Regions from separate parts of the Citrobacter telavivensis genome, predicted to be linked through region 3. Evidence: predicted binding sites of a transcription regulator. Region 3 holds the regulator's gene; each other region holds the start of a gene.
What was found. The regulator Fur, encoded in region 3, represses iron uptake genes when iron is present. The targets are predictions, from matches to a motif close to ATAATAATGAGAACNACTATCAA.

Region 1: a site for Fur is predicted at 3,096-3,118, ahead of exbB (tol-pal system-associated acyl-CoA thioesterase). Genes of this name have one in related genera too.
Region 2: a site for Fur is predicted at 3,512-3,534, ahead of sodA (superoxide dismutase [Mn]). Genes of this name have one in related genera too.

Annotation. Positions count from the first base shown of each region.
Region 1 is NZ_JBGUBF010000009.1:68,096-73,220, reverse strand. Features, by position in the region: gene ACERJC_RS22855 (TIGR00645 family protein) at 1-285, opposite strand, end outside; gene ACERJC_RS22850 (ESA_00282 family adhesion-associated protein) at 357-860, opposite strand; gene ACERJC_RS22845 (hypothetical protein) at 965-1,372, shown strand; gene ACERJC_RS22840 (cytoplasmic protein) at 1,372-1,803, shown strand; gene exbD (TonB system transport protein ExbD) at 1,868-2,293, opposite strand; gene exbB (tol-pal system-associated acyl-CoA thioesterase) at 2,300-3,034, opposite strand; gene metC (cystathionine beta-lyase) at 3,284-4,471, shown strand; gene yghB (DedA family general envelope maintenance protein YghB) at 4,611-5,125, shown strand, end outside.
Region 2 is NZ_JBGUBF010000007.1:85,747-90,871, reverse strand. Features, by position in the region: gene rhaB (rhamnulokinase) at 1-149, opposite strand, end outside; gene rhaS (HTH-type transcriptional activator RhaS) at 450-1,286, shown strand; gene rhaR (HTH-type transcriptional activator RhaR) at 1,441-2,289, shown strand; gene rhaT (L-rhamnose/proton symporter RhaT) at 2,286-3,320, opposite strand; gene sodA (superoxide dismutase [Mn]) at 3,607-4,227, shown strand; gene kdgT (2-keto-3-deoxygluconate transporter) at 4,421-5,125, shown strand, end outside.
Region 3 is NZ_JBGUBF010000001.1:454,803-459,927, reverse strand. Features, by position in the region: gene ybfE (LexA regulated protein) at 1-133, shown strand, start outside; gene fldA (flavodoxin FldA) at 283-813, shown strand; gene fur (ferric iron uptake transcriptional regulator) at 1,094-1,540, shown strand; gene tcuR (tricarballylate utilization LysR family transcriptional regulator TcuR) at 1,671-2,597, shown strand; gene tcuA (FAD-dependent tricarballylate dehydrogenase TcuA) at 2,695-4,098, shown strand; gene tcuB (tricarballylate utilization 4Fe-4S protein TcuB) at 4,085-5,125, shown strand, end outside.

The DNA of each region.
Region 1 (5,125 bases), on a different contig from region 3:
GTTCAGCTTTTCTCGCCCTTCGGAGATATCCAGTTGCGAGACGAAATTCTCATAGCCGGAAAACATCACCATCACCAGCAGTCCGCCGACCAGGGTCATATCCACCAGCGACAGCAGCACCAGAATCAGGTCAGCTTCTGCCATCGAAAAGATATTGGGCAGCACATGAAAAATCTCCTGAAAGAATTTCAGCGCCAGCGCAACCAGTGCCAGTGACAAACCAAAGTAGACCGGGGCCAGCAGCCAACGAGACGCGTACATGGCGTTTTCGAGAAAGCGTTCCATAATTTCCTGTGATGTAGCAAAAACCGGGCGACAGTATATCCCAACTGTGCAACAACAGATCAACATCCCCGTCAAACTTCGTCGGGATTGATCCACGGGCGCTGATACTCAGGCCACACCAGCGCTACCAGTGACGGATACGCCTCGATGCTAAACTCCCGGAAACACTGGCGTAAGTTGAGCACGTCGAGATCGGAATGGGGAACTTTTTCACCGTTGAGACAGCGCTTTTTTATCGTGTCGTAGTATTTATACACCGCTGAATTGAGATCGCTGCAACGCCGTTGGGCATCAAACAGTCCTGGGGTGTCATTCAACTGCGCCATCGTCATGCGTTTTATCGTTGCGTGAAGGAAATCAATATATTCGTGATTGACGCGCCAGTACCATATCGGTGTAATAGCATTCATCAGCGTGGAAAAATGATCCTCTCCCTCTTCTTTGGTCAGAGGTGTTGATTGAGTCGCAGAGGCCAGTTCTTCAGCGTTGTGCGGTTTATTAAACTCACGCATTAATAAAAGCACGCCGCCGGTCAGCAATAACAAGGTAATGACAGAATAAAAAATACTGTTCATAGCATGACTCCATTTTTTTTGATTCTAAAATTACCCCATGTTATTGTCAACGCGACCTGCCAAATAAAAACAACTATACTTTTGATATTAAAGGAAATTGCGACATGCTTCCTGAGCACCTTGTGCCACCGCGTTTTCATCTGTCACCCGCAGGTCAGGCGGAAGGAACAGCAGAAAACGATGAGAATTTAACTCAGAGCAAAACAACCCTCAGCGATTATGAAGCCGATATCTTAATTAGCGCAACGCCCACAGGGCAATCTAAAAATATTCTGCTCGAAGAACGCGATCGTCATTTTAAAGAACGCCTTGAGCGGGTGGCAAAAATTGAGACTTTCGCCCGGGTTATTAATGCGTTACAGGCTGAAGGCGATATTGACGCCCAGACCTTAAGTAAAATAATCGCTGAAATGACCGCGCATATAAATGAAAATGGTAATGAAATTTGGCTTAATTTAATTACCCGGGAGAAAGACTCGCCCCTTTTCTATTCTCTGGATGACGAACAATGATTAAAGATGTTGAAGATAATAATGTCTATTTGGCCCTGGATGATAATAAAAGCGATCAATTTATCTTAAAGCAGAATATTGCCGCGCTTATCGCCAATAAAAATGCCGTCCTCGAAAGTGTGGCGCAAGAAGTGACCTCTATCCCGGCGGCGCTGGTTCGTCTGAAATGGCAAAACCGACGGGAAATTTACGCGCTTCAGGTGAAGGAAGAGATTTATGGCGCGGCGATCAACGCCATTATCAGACAGACCCCGGAGCTGCATGACAAAATCATGGCGCGGCTGGAGAGCACCTGGCAGTATTTGCTGGCTCGGGAGACAGCCACGCTGCGACTGACGCGCAAACTTGCCGACGGGAACTACCGCACGATCGCGATCACCACCGTCGCGCTCAATGAACGCCTGGTACAGACCCGGAGCGACAGGCAATAAAAAAGCCGGGTAGCGATAACGCCTTACCCGACCTTTTCTCTCATCGTGCCCGAGGCGACAACGATTATTTCGCTTTCGCGACCTCTTCGCCGACCAGGCCAATCTTCAGATACCCCGCCTGATGCAGCGTGTCCATCACCTTCATCAGGGTCTCATAGTCGACGGTTTTATCCGCGCGGAAGAAGATCGTGGTGTCTTTCTTCCCTTCAGTCAGTGCCGTCAGTTCTGCCACCATGGTCTCGTCCGTCACCGGATCGTTACCAATAAACATGCTGTTGTCCGCTTTGACCGACAGGTAAACGGGTTTTTCCGGGCGCGGTTGTGGCGTACTGGAGGAAGCAGGCAGGTTTACCTTTACATCCACCGTTGCCAACGGCGCGGCCACCATAAAGATGATCAGCAGTACCAGCATGACGTCGATAAACGGCGTCACGTTGATTTCATGCATTTCACCGTTATCGTCCAGATTTTCATTAAGACGCATTGCCATGAAACATTACCCTACACGTAATTTCTGCGCGGTGCGTACCGGATGAGCGGATGCGCTTGCATCCAGATCCAGGTCGCGGCTTTGCAGTAACAGCACCTGTGCTGCCACATCGCCCAGCATCGCTTTAAGACCGCCAATCTGACGGGCAAAGATATTATAGATAACCACGGCTGGGATGGCGGCAACCAGACCGATGGCCGTCGCCAGCAGTGCTTCTGCGATACCCGGCGCTACGACGGCGAGGTTAGTGGTCTGCGTTTGCGCAATCCCGATGAAGCTATTCATGATGCCCCAGACCGTACCGAACAAACCGACAAACGGTGAAATCGCCCCGATGGTCGCCAGGTAGCCATTTCCGCGCCCCATATGACGTCCCGCCGCCGCAACGCGACGCTCCAGACGAAAACCAGTACGCTCTTTAATCCCTTCGTTGTCTTCACTGCCCTGAGACAGTTCCAGTTCGTTCTGCGCTTCATTGAGCAATTGGACGCTTAAGCTTTTAGCGCCAAAGTTTGCAGCGATATCGCTTGCCTGATCCAGAGAGCGGGCTTCCGCCAACAGCTGCTGTTCGCGCTTAAGCCGACGCTTCTGAGAGAAGAACTCAACACTCTTACTGAAGAAGATAGCCCAGGTGACCACTGACGCCAGAATCAGACCAATCATCACGCACTTAACCACGATGTCGGCGTGCTGATACATACCCCAGACGGAAAGATCCGTCTGCATCAAATTATTACCCACTCTGTATCTCCAGGACGCAAATCACAAATTCTGAGCGTAATAATATCAAAACGACGTCGAATTGATAGTCGTTCTCATTACTATTTACATAGTGCCGCACCTTTGGTTTCTTTTCCTTGCGCTTACGCAGTAAAACGTTACGGGAGGGAATTTTAAGAAAATATTGTGCTTTATCCTGTTCCCCGGGATGCGCATTTTGCCATTCGTGGTAGTTTAGACATCCAGACGTATAAAAACAGGAAACACAACATGGCAGATAAGCAACTGGACACCAAACTGGTCGGTGCAGGACGCAGTAAAAAATACACGCTGGGTTCGGTGAATAGTGTGATTCAACGCGCTTCTTCGCTGGTTTTTGAAACGGTCGAAGACAAAAAGCACGCCACCCGCAACCGCGCCAACGGCGAACTCTTTTACGGACGCCGCGGCACGTTGACCCATTTCTCGCTGCAGGAAGCGATGTGCGAGCTTGAAGGCGGTGCCGGCTGCGCGCTCTTCCCCTGCGGCGCTGCGGCTGTCGCCAACACCATTCTGGCCTTTGTCGAACAGGGCGACCACGTGCTGATGACTAACACAGCCTATGAGCCGAGCCAGGATTTCTGCACCAAAATCCTCGGCAAGCTGGGGGTGACCACCGGCTGGTTCGATCCGTTGGTCGGCGCTGACATTGTTAAGCATCTTCAACCCAACACCAAAGTCGTTTTCCTCGAGTCTCCGGGTTCCGTCACCATGGAAGTCCACGACGTACCGGCGATTGTCGCCGCCGTCAGACGCGTTGCGCCAGACGCCATCATTATGATCGACAACACCTGGGCTGCGGGCGTGCTGTTTAAAGCCCTCGATTTCGGCATTGATATCTCGATTCAGGCCGGGACCAAGTACCTGATTGGTCACTCCGACGCAATGGTTGGTACTGCCGTTTCGAACGCCCGCTGCTGGGATCGGTTGCGTGAGAATGCCTATCTGATGGGGCAAATGGTCGATGCGGATACGGCCTATATGACCAGCCGCGGGCTGCGTACCCTGGGTGTGCGCCTGCGTCAGCATCACGAAAGCAGTCTGAAGGTTGCCGAATGGCTGGCTGCCCATCCGCAGGTCGCACGAGTGAATCATCCGGCATTGCCGGGCAGTAAAGGACACGAATTCTGGAAACGTGACTTTACGGGGAGCAGCGGTCTGTTCTCATTTGTGCTGAATAAAAAGCTCAATAATGACGAGCTGTCCGCTTATCTGGATCACTTCAGCCTGTTCAGCATGGCCTATTCGTGGGGCGGGTTTGAGTCGCTGATTCTGGCCAATCAGCCTGAACAGATTGCGGAAATTCGCCCGGAAGGGGGCGTGGATTTCAGCGGCACGCTGATTCGTCTCCACATTGGTTTAGAAAATGTTGACGATCTGATTGCAGATTTAGCCGCCGGATTTTCTCGCCTCGTGTAAAATTGACGCTAATGGACAGCTATGCAGACACGTCGAGCGAAATTGTCTGCATTTGTTGCGCCCGGGATCAAGTCATCCGGGCCCGTTCAGGAGTACAATAGGGTCATTAAGGCGTAAACGCTGTTCCACAGGAAAGTCCATGGCTGTCATTCAAGATATTATCGCTGCGCTCTGGCAACATGATTTTGCCGCGCTGGCGGACCCACATGTTGTTAGCGTCGTCTACTTTGTGATGTTCGCCACGCTGTTTTTAGAGAATGGCCTGTTACCGGCCTCATTTTTACCCGGTGATAGCCTCCTGCTATTAGCGGGCGCATTAGTCGCGCAGGGCGTCATGAGCTTTGTCCCTACTCTGGTGATCCTGACGACGGCGGCCAGCCTCGGTTGTTGGCTCAGCTATATTCAGGGACGCTGGCTGGGCAATACGCGAACGGTAAAAGGCTGGCTGGCGCAACTTCCGGCGAAATACCACCAGCGCGCGACCTGCATGTTTGACCGCCACGGTCTGCTGGCACTGCTGGCGGGACGCTTTCTGGCGTTCGTACGGACCCTGCTGCCAACCATGGCGGGGATTTCCGGCCTCTCTAACCGCCGTTTCCAGTTCTTCAACTGGCTGAGCGGTCTGCTGTGGGTCGGCGTGGTCACCAGCTTTGG
Region 2 (5,125 bases), on a different contig from region 3:
GTGTCGAAACCGTCCTGCTTTTGCAGGCAGTTAACGAAGCGGTGAATTTCACGCAGCGTCAGGGTGCGATGTTCACTGTCATAGCGCGCCAGCATTACGCGTCCGCTGGAGGCGCCAAGATCGACAGCGACACAATGGCGAAAAGTCATAGTGAGGTCCTTCTGAGTTTCATTAAGCCCAGTCTAGAAAACCTCGTCATGGCTCACCTTCTTGTTACTGACAGGCAAAATTGGCCGCTGGCAAGAAAGCAAAGGTGAACGTGATAACGTTCACAGTTTCCGGTAATAAGCGCGATATCCCCTGATGTGACGCCGTCCGCATTTCCGGATCTTTCCCGTCTTTTCTTGAAAAATTGACCCTGTTTGCACGGTTTCGTGTCAAAAATTTAAGGTGAGGTGGCTAACCCTTAATTACTATTTCTGACATGTTCATTTGACCCGGATGCCATCATGACCGTACTGCACAGCGTGGATTTTTTTCCATCAGGTAAAGCGCCCGTGGCCATCGAGCCCCGGCTACCGCAGCCTGCTTTTCCAGAGCATCATCATGATTTTCATGAAATTGTGATTGTGGAACATGGCACCGGTATTCATGTGTTCAATGGGCAGCCCTATACCATCAGCGGCGGTACGGTTTGCTTTGTCCGCGACCATGACCGGCACTTGTATGAACATACGGACAATCTTTGCCTGACCAATGTGCTCTACCGCTCGCCCGATGCGTTCCGCTTCCTGGCCGGACTGGATCAACTGCTGCCGCAGGAACAGGATGGCGTGTATCCCTCCCACTGGCGGGTAAATCAGGGTGCGCTGCAACAGGTGCGTCAACTGGTGGCAAAAATGGAACAGGATGGCGATGAGAGCGATCTCCCCGGCGTGGCCAATCGTGAAATTCTGTTTATGCAGTTGCTGGTGCTGCTACGCAAAAGTAGCCTGATGGAAGGGGCGGAAAATAACGATGCACGGCTGAATCATCTGATGGCCTGGCTGGAAGATCATTTTGCGGAAGAAGTGTGCTGGGAGGCGCTGGCCGGTAGGTTCTCGCTGTCCCTGCGCACATTGCATCGCCAGTTGAAGCAACAGACCGGATTGACGCCGCAGCGCTATCTCAACCGTCTGCGTTTAATCAAGGCCCGCCATCTGTTACGTCATAGCGATGAAAGCGTCACGGAGATCGCCTATCGCTGCGGTTTCGGCGACAGTAACCACTTTTCGACCCTGTTTCGCCGTGAATTTGACTGGTCGCCGCGCGACATCCGCCAGGGACGGGATGCGTTACTTCAGTAACGCGAATACTATCAACGTTTTTCGCCGCCAAATTGCTGATAATCATCGATCTGTGATGCCGGATGGCGACGCGGTGGCGTCTTATCCGGCCTACGTGTTCACGTAATTTGTAGGCCGGATAAGGCGAAGCCGCCATCCGGCAAGGAATATTCTGGTGGCGAATCAACTGATTCTTCTAAAAGACGACTTCTTTGCGAATGCCGGGCAGGCCGTCGCCGTTGCCGATCGCTATCCGCAGGATGTGTTTGCCGAACATACGCATGATTTCTGTGAGCTGGTGATTGTCTGGCGAGGCAATGGTCTGCATGTGCTGAACGACCGTCCCTATCGCATCACCCGTGGCGATCTGTTTTATATTCGTGCCGAAGACAAGCACTCCTATACCTCCGTTAATGACCTCGTGTTGCAAAACATCATCTATTGCCCGGAGCGGCTAAAGCTGAATCTGGGCTGGGAGATGGCGATTCCCGGATTTAACGGCACGCCGCGGCAGCCGCACTGGCGGCTGGGCAGTGCTGGAATGACGCAGGCGCGCCAGGTGATAAGCCAGATTGAGCATGAAAGTAACCAGCACGATCCGCTCGCTAACGAGATGGCAGAGCTGCTCTTTGGCCAACTGGTAATGACGCTGAAGCGCCATCGCTATGCCACCGACACGCTGCCAGCGACCTCCAGCGAAACGCTGCTGGATAAACTGATTACCGCGCTGGCCGCCAGTCTGGAACGTCCGTTTGCGCTGGATACCTTTTGCTGCCGGGAGGCGTGCAGCGAACGCGTGCTGCGTCAGCAGTTTCGTAGCCAGACCGGGATGACGATTAACCAGTATCAGCGTCAGGTTCGCGTCTGCCATGCGCAATATCTTCTTCAGCACAGCCGTCTGATGATCGGTGAAATTTCGATGAAGTGTGGATTTGAGGACAGTAACTACTTTTCTGTGGTGTTCACGCGGGAAACCGGGATGACGCCCAGTCAGTGGCGTCATCTCAGTAACTCAAGTGATTAGCTTGCCATGCCCAGACCGACAATGTTGGCGGCGATGATGATCACTACGCATCCCAGACTCAGTACGCTGACGGGACGACGCCCGGCATTGTTCCACTCTTTCAGCACCAGACCGACGATACCACCGCACAGCACGTAGAAACTCATGTGCAGCATCCAACTGATGTAGTCATATTGCGCCGGAATGCGCGCGTGGCCCCAGGCGTAGAAAAAGAATTGCAGATACCACATCAGGCCACCCAGCGCAGACAGCAGCACGTTGGTGATGATAAGCGATTTTGCCAGCGAGAAGTCGGCTTTTACCGACAGGTTCTTCACTTTTGCCAGACGAACAAAACAGAAGCCCAGGTTGACCAGCGCGCCGCCGCCCATGATCACCACGTAGCTTGGCAGCGCGACATACAGCGGGTCTACACCCAGCGCCGCGGCTGCTTCATGCATCGGCTTCGCGGCGTTCATCGCAAACGACATGCCTGCGGAGAAAATGCCGCACATCACCGCCAGCAGTAGCCCTTTTTTCAGGTTGAAATCTTCGGCTTTGATGCCCATTTTGCGCTCTTTGAGCTGGCCCGCACGGGTGACAATCCCGACGCCAATCAGCGCAACCAGTACCCCGAGCAGGGTCATCCGCCCGCCTTCGGTGTTAATCAGCACATCAAAGTTGCCGTTGATGATAGGGGTCATCAGCGTACCGACAATCAGCGTGATGCCAATGGCAATGCCAATCCCCATCGACATGCCGAGGTAGCGCATGGTCAGGCCGTAGTTGATATTACCAATGCCCCACATTGCGCCGAACAGGAATACCGGAAGCAGAGTGGAGAGGTTGAAAGAACTGTAGTAGGCCCAGAAGTTGGGCAGCAGCATGGCGCTGATGGTCCAGGGAAGAATCAGCCAGGAGACAATCCCGCCGACCGACCACATGGTTTCCCATGACCACTGTTTCACTTGTTTGAACGGGGCATAGAAACAGGCTGCACTGGCCGCGCCTATCAAATGCCAAAAAATACCCATCGTAATCGCGTTACTCATTACATCATCCTCATTGTTTTTATCGTCGTTTCTACCCTTCCGACGTCATGAGTTTAAAAATTGCGCAGAGGTATAACCTTTTGCCGATTGCCGCGATTTTTCCTTTCTGGCAAAGGCCCGGTTAAGTGGGTGATATGGCTCACATAATCAACAATAGGCGAAAAGGTAATAACCTTATAAAAAGTACGGCATTGATAATCATTTTCAATATCATTTAATTAACTATAATGAACCAACTGCTTACGCGGCGTTAACACCCGGCCGCTCGACAATAATGGAGATGAATATGAGTTATACACTGCCATCCCTGCCGTACGCTTATGATGCGCTGGAACCGCACTTCGATAAGCAGACGATGGAAATCCACCATACCAAACACCACCAGACCTATGTAAACAACGCCAACGCGGCGCTGGAAAGTCTGCCTGAATTCGCTAACCTGTCTGCGGAAGAGCTGATCGCTAAACTGGATCAGGTACCGGCCGACAAAAAAACCGTTCTGCGTAACAATGCGGGCGGTCACGCTAACCACAGCCTGTTCTGGAAAGGCCTGAAAAAGGGCACGACCCTGCAGGGCGATCTGAAAGCGGCTATCGAACGTGATTTCGGCTCCGTTGATAACTTCAAAGCAGAGTTTGAAAAAGCTGCTGCAACCCGTTTCGGTTCTGGCTGGGCCTGGCTGGTGCTGAAAGGCGATAAACTGGCGGTCGTTTCTACCGCAAACCAGGATTCCCCGCTGATGGGGGAAGCGATTTCTGGCGCTTCCGGCTTCCCGATTGTGGGTCTGGACGTGTGGGAACACGCTTACTACCTGAAATTCCAGAACCGTCGCCCGGACTACATCAAAGAGTTCTGGAACGTGGTGAACTGGGACGAAGCGGCTGCGCGTTTCGCGGCGAAAAAATAAGTCTTATTTAACAAGACGTAGCGTTTGTATGACCCCGTCGGCGCGACCGGTGGGGTTTTTTTGTGATCAAAATCAAATCAAAAACAGCGATCCACAAAAAATGAAACATTGTTTTGTTGTGTGGTTGGGATCACTTTTATTATTGTGCTGAATGTCTATCGTTGACACATCTTTACATCGGAAGGTGATGGAAATGCAGATTAAACGCACGATAGAAAAAATCCCTGGCGGCATGATGCTCGTCCCTCTGTTCCTGGGCGCGTTGTGTCACACGTTCTCTCCCGACGCGGGGAAATATTTTGGCTCATTCACCAACGGGATGATCACCGGTACGGTGCCGATTCTGGCCGTGTGGTTTTTCTGCATGGGGGCCTCCATCAAGCTGAGCGCAACGGGTACCGTCCTGCGTAAGTCCGGAACGCTGGTGGTGACCAAAATTGCTGTGGCGTGGGTGGTGGCGGCGATTGCCTCGCGGATCATCCCTGAACATGGCGTGGAGGTAGGATTCTTTGCCGGGCTGTCGACACTGGCGCTGGTTGCGGCAATGGACATGACCAACGGTGGGCTGTACGCGTCGATCATGCAGCAGTACGGCACCAAAGAAGAGGCCGGGGCATTTGTCCTGATGTCGCTGGAATCGGGCCCGCTGATGACGATGATCATCCTCGGTACGGCCGGGATTGCGTCGTTTGAACCGCATGTTTTTGTCGGCGCGGTGCTGCCATTCCTGGTGGGCTTCACGCTGGGTAATCTGGACCCTGAGCTGCGCGAGTTCTTCAGTAAAGCGGTACAGACGCTGATCCCCTTCTTCGCCTTTGCGCTGGGTAACACCATCGATCTGAGCGTGATTGCGCAGACCGGTCTGTTGGGCATTCTGTTGGGTGTGGCGGTGATTATC
Region 3 (5,125 bases):
GCTCAAGCTCAACGCGGAAGCCGTTGACGCGCTAAATGAGCTGGCGGAATCCCGGGAGATGAGCCGCAGTGAACTGATTGAAGAGATACTGATGGCCCAACTGGCGGCGCTACGCGGCCAGGATCTCGCCTGAAATCCCCTCATTCCCCACTTTCGTGTAGCATGGAGTGCACTCGTATGCGTTTGCTATTTCCGCATACCTGACTGTTCTGCTATGATTGCCGTTATCTGTGGGCAACTCGCCACCACCATTTCAATAAGTTTCAAGAGGTTACTTTACTCATGGCAATCACTGGCATCTTTTTCGGCAGCGACACCGGGAATACCGAAAATATCGCAAAAATGATTCAAAAACAGCTTGGTAAAGACGTTGCCGATGTGCATGACATTGCAAAAAGCAGCAAGGAAGATCTCGAAGGCTATGACATTCTGCTGCTTGGTATCCCAACCTGGTACTACGGTGAAGCGCAGTGCGACTGGGACGACTTCTTCCCGACCCTCGAAGACATTGATTTTAACGGCAAACTGGTTGCGCTGTTTGGCTGCGGCGATCAGGAAGACTATGCTGAATACTTCTGCGACGCGTTAGGCACAATCCGCGATATCATTGAGCCGCGCGGCGCAACCATCGTGGGTCACTGGCCGACCGCAGGCTATCATTTTGAAGCGTCCAAAGGTCTGGCGGATGACGACCATTTTGTCGGTCTGGCGATTGACGAAGACCGTCAGCCGGAACTGACCGCCGAGCGCGTGGAAAAATGGGTGAAGCAGATTTCTGAAGAACTGCACCTCGACGACATCATTAACGCCTGATGTACGGCGGCGCAGACAATGTTTGCGCCGCATCAATAGACAGAACCAATCAAAATAATTGCTACAAATTTGTAACTTTCTTGCCCATCCCTGTACAATGTGCGGGAGTTTTTAGGTGGCGCTCTCATTTCCAGGCAATACCGACTATTTATTAACATTTGCCAGAGGCTTGCGGTTTTCATTTAGACACGGCAGTCCTATAATGAAACGCATTATCTCGAGTGCAATTTCTGTCACTTCTTGTATGAAGTGAATCGTTTAGCAACAGGACAGATTCCGCATGACTGACAACAATACCGCATTAAAGAAGGCTGGCCTGAAAGTAACGCTTCCTCGTTTAAAGATCCTGGAAGTTCTTCAGGAACCGGAAAACCATCACGTCAGTGCGGAAGATTTATATAAACGACTGATCGACATGGGTGAAGAAATTGGTCTGGCGACCGTGTATCGCGTGCTGAACCAGTTTGACGACGCCGGGATCGTTACCCGCCACAATTTTGAAGGCGGTAAATCCGTTTTCGAGTTGACCCAGCAGCATCATCACGATCACCTTATTTGCCTCGATTGCGGCAAAGTGATCGAATTCAGTGATGATTCTATTGAAGCGCGTCAGCGTGAGATCGCGGCGAAGCATGGCATTCGTCTGACGAATCATAGCCTTTATCTGTACGGCCACTGTGCTGAAGGCGATTGTCGCGAAGACGAACACGCGCACGACGCGAAATAATTTGTATTATTCTGAAAAGCCAACCTGCCGGTTGGCTTTTTTTATGCGTGCCATTCCCCACGCCGCGCTTTCTTCTGACAGCATGTTGCTTTAATGTAAAATCTCACCCTGCCTTGTCCGGAGAATCGAAATGGAACTTCGCCAGCTACGTTATTTTGTCCGTATTGTGGAAACCGGGAGTATGGGCAGCGCGGCGCTCGATCTCGACATCGGCGTTTCCGCGCTCAGCCAGCAGATGACACGACTGGAAAACGAACTTGCGATTCGTCTATTGCAGCGAACCTCGCGTGGCGTAACGCCAACCAACGCCGGTCTGGCCTTTTACTCACAGGCGCAACTGGCGCTGCGTCACGCTGATGACGCCATTCTGGCCGCGCGCGATGCGCGTCTGTCCGGACATGTCAGCGTCGGCATGGCCCCCAGCACGGCCTCTGTCCTGGGAATGCCGTTTATTCATGCTATGCGGGAACATTACGCCGACGTACGCTTGCATGTGGTGGAAAGCCTCTCGGGCAATCTGGAACGGATGATCAACACCCGTCAGATTGATCTGGCCGTCGTTTTTCAAAAAGAGAAGATCCTGCGCTGGAGCGCCAGGCCGGTTCTCGAAGAGCGGCTTTTTCTGATTGGCACGCACGAGCTGCTGGCGGATATTCCGGATGACACCATAACCCCTGCTCAACTGGCGAATATTCCCCTGATCATGCCAAGCCTCGGTCACGGACTGCGCGGCCGACTGGAGGCCATCTGTCAGGAACACGGACTAAAGGTTGATATCGCCACGGAAATTGACGGCCTGACGTTACTGATGCACGCCGTTCGCAGCGGACTCGGTGCCACGCTGCAACCCGGAGCTGCCATTTCGCACCTTGAGAGAGACGCGCTAAGAGTGATCGGTGTCCACAATCCTGTACTTAGCCGCCCCAATTTTCTGGTCAGCCTGTCTGACGATGAACTCACCCCCGCCGGGCTCGCCGCCCGCGTGATGCTCACAAAAGTCATGCGTGAACTTGTTGAAACCGGCTGTTGGCCGGGTGCAACCCTTTACGCTCACTAAACAGGTCTTTAGCTTTTCGTCATAGCGCCCATACAACCCGTACGTATACATTTCAATTACAAATTTAACAAATAGTTAAATGATAATGGAGTATACGATGGTGGATGTACTGGTGATTGGCGGCGGTAATGCCGCGTTATGTGCCGCCTTAACCGCTCGCGAGGCAGGAGCCTCCGTGTTGCTGTTAGAGGCTGCGCCACGGGAATGGCGCGGCGGCAATTCTCAACATACGCGCAATTTACGATGCATGCACGATGCGCCACAGGATGTGCTGGTCGAGAGTTATCCCGAAGAGGAATTCTGGCAGGATCTCTGGCGTGTCACGGAAGGCAACACCGATGAAGCGCTGGCGCGTCTGGTGATCCGCACCTCATCGCAGTGTCGTGACTGGATGCGCCAGCACGGTGTTAACTTTCAGCCTCCACTCTCTGGCGCACTGCACGTGGCGCGTACCAATGCCTTCTTCATGGGCGGCGGTAAAGCCCTCGTGAACGCCTATTACCGCAGCGCAGAAAAGCTGGGGGTTCAGATTCGCTACAACTCGCCGGTACAGGCGCTTGAATTGCGCAACGGTGAATTCGTCGCCGCCCTGGCAGGGAACGAGCGCATTGAGGCCAAAGCCTGCGTCCTCGCCGCTGGCGGGTTTGAATCCAACCGCGAATGGCTGCGCGAGGCCTGGGGGGAAAACGCGCGTGGCGAATGGCCGGCCGATAACTTCCTCATTCGTGGCACCCGCTTTAATCAGGGCGTCTTGCTCAGATTTATGATCGATGCCGGGGCTGACATCATCGGCGATCCGTCCCAGTCCCACTGTGTTGCCATTGATGCCCGAGCCCCGCTGTATGATGGCGGCATTTGTACCCGCGTGGATTGCGTCTCGCTTGGCGTGGTGGTCAATCGGGACGCGGAGCGCTTTTACGATGAAGGCGAAGATTTCTGGCCGAAACGGTATGCCATCTGGGGGCGTCTGGTTGCCCACCAGCCCGGCCAGATTGGCTACTCCATTATCGATAGCAAAGCGATCGGCCACTTTATGCCGCCGGTTTTCCCGGGCGCGCAGGCCAACACGCTGGGTGAACTGGCCCGCCAGCTGGGGCTGGATACCGAACGCTTTACCCATACCGTGGAACAGTACAACCAGGCCTGTCAACCGGGCCAGTTTGATCACACAACGCTGGATAACTGCGCGACGCAGGACCTGACGCCACCCAAAACCCACTGGGCGCGGCCTATCGATACCCCCCCCTACTACGGCTATGCCCTGCGTCCGGGGATCACCTTTACCTATCTGGGACTGAAAGTGAATGCACACGCTGCGGTCCACTTCGCTGGAGCCCCCAGCCGTAACCTGTTCGTTGCCGGTGAGATGATGGCAGGCAACGTGCTGGGCAAGGGTTATACCGCCGGTGTCGGCATGTCCATCGGCACCACGTTCGGGCGGATCGCAGGGAAAGAAGCCGCACGGGCGGCACGTAAGGAGGCGCGCCATGAAGCAGCTTGAAAAATTGATTATTGAAGCCAAAATTCTCACCGAGCCGGAGGCGGAAGTCGAGCGGGTGATGCAGGTTTGTAACGCCTGCCGCTATTGCGAAGGGTTTTGCGCCGTGTTTCCGGCAATGACTCAACGACTGGAATTCGGCAAAGCCGACATCAACTATCTTGCTAACCTGTGTCATAACTGTGGCGCCTGCTTACATGCCTGCCAGTATGCCCCGCCGCATGAGTTTGCTCTCAACGTGCCGAAAGCGATGGCGGAAGTACGCCTGGAGACCTATCAACATTACGCACGGCCTGCGGCCTTTGGCGCACTGTATCGCCGGGCAGGCGTCACCGTGACGCTGGCGCTGGTCTTTAGTCTGATCCTCTTTTTACTCCTCGCGATGGGGCTGAAAGGATCGCTGCGCCACCCACCGCTGGCCGGTGATTTCTACCAAATCTTCCCGCACAACCTGCTGGCATGGATGTTTGGTTCCGTTTTCGTTCTGGCGATCGGTTTATTGATGGCGGGCGTGATCCGCTTCTGGCGTGAGATATCGCCGGTCGGGCCACGTCCGGCGGAAATTGCCGAAGCCTCGCACAATGCGCTTACGCTGAAATACCTCGACGGCGGACATGGCAAAGGCTGCAACGACGCTGACGACGCCTTTACGCTGATGCGCCGTCGTTTCCATCATTTCACCTTCTACGGCTTTATGCTCTGTTTCGCCGCGACCGTGGTGGCGACCGGCTACCACTATTTTGCCGGATGGGAAGCCCCCTACCCGTTCTTTAGCGTGCCGGTCATGCTTGGCACGCTCGGAGGCGTCGGTTTAGTCGTCGGTCCGGCAGGCCTGCTGTGGCTAAACCTTAAGCGTTCGCCACTGCATGGTGATGCGCGGCAGAAACCAATGGATCGCGGATTTATTTTACTGCTGCTACTAACCAGCCTGACCGGTCTGGGCTTGCTGGCGGGAAGAGACACCTCATGGATGGGGATCCTGCTTGCCATCCATCTTGGCGTGGTCATGGCACTTTTTTTGACCATTCCG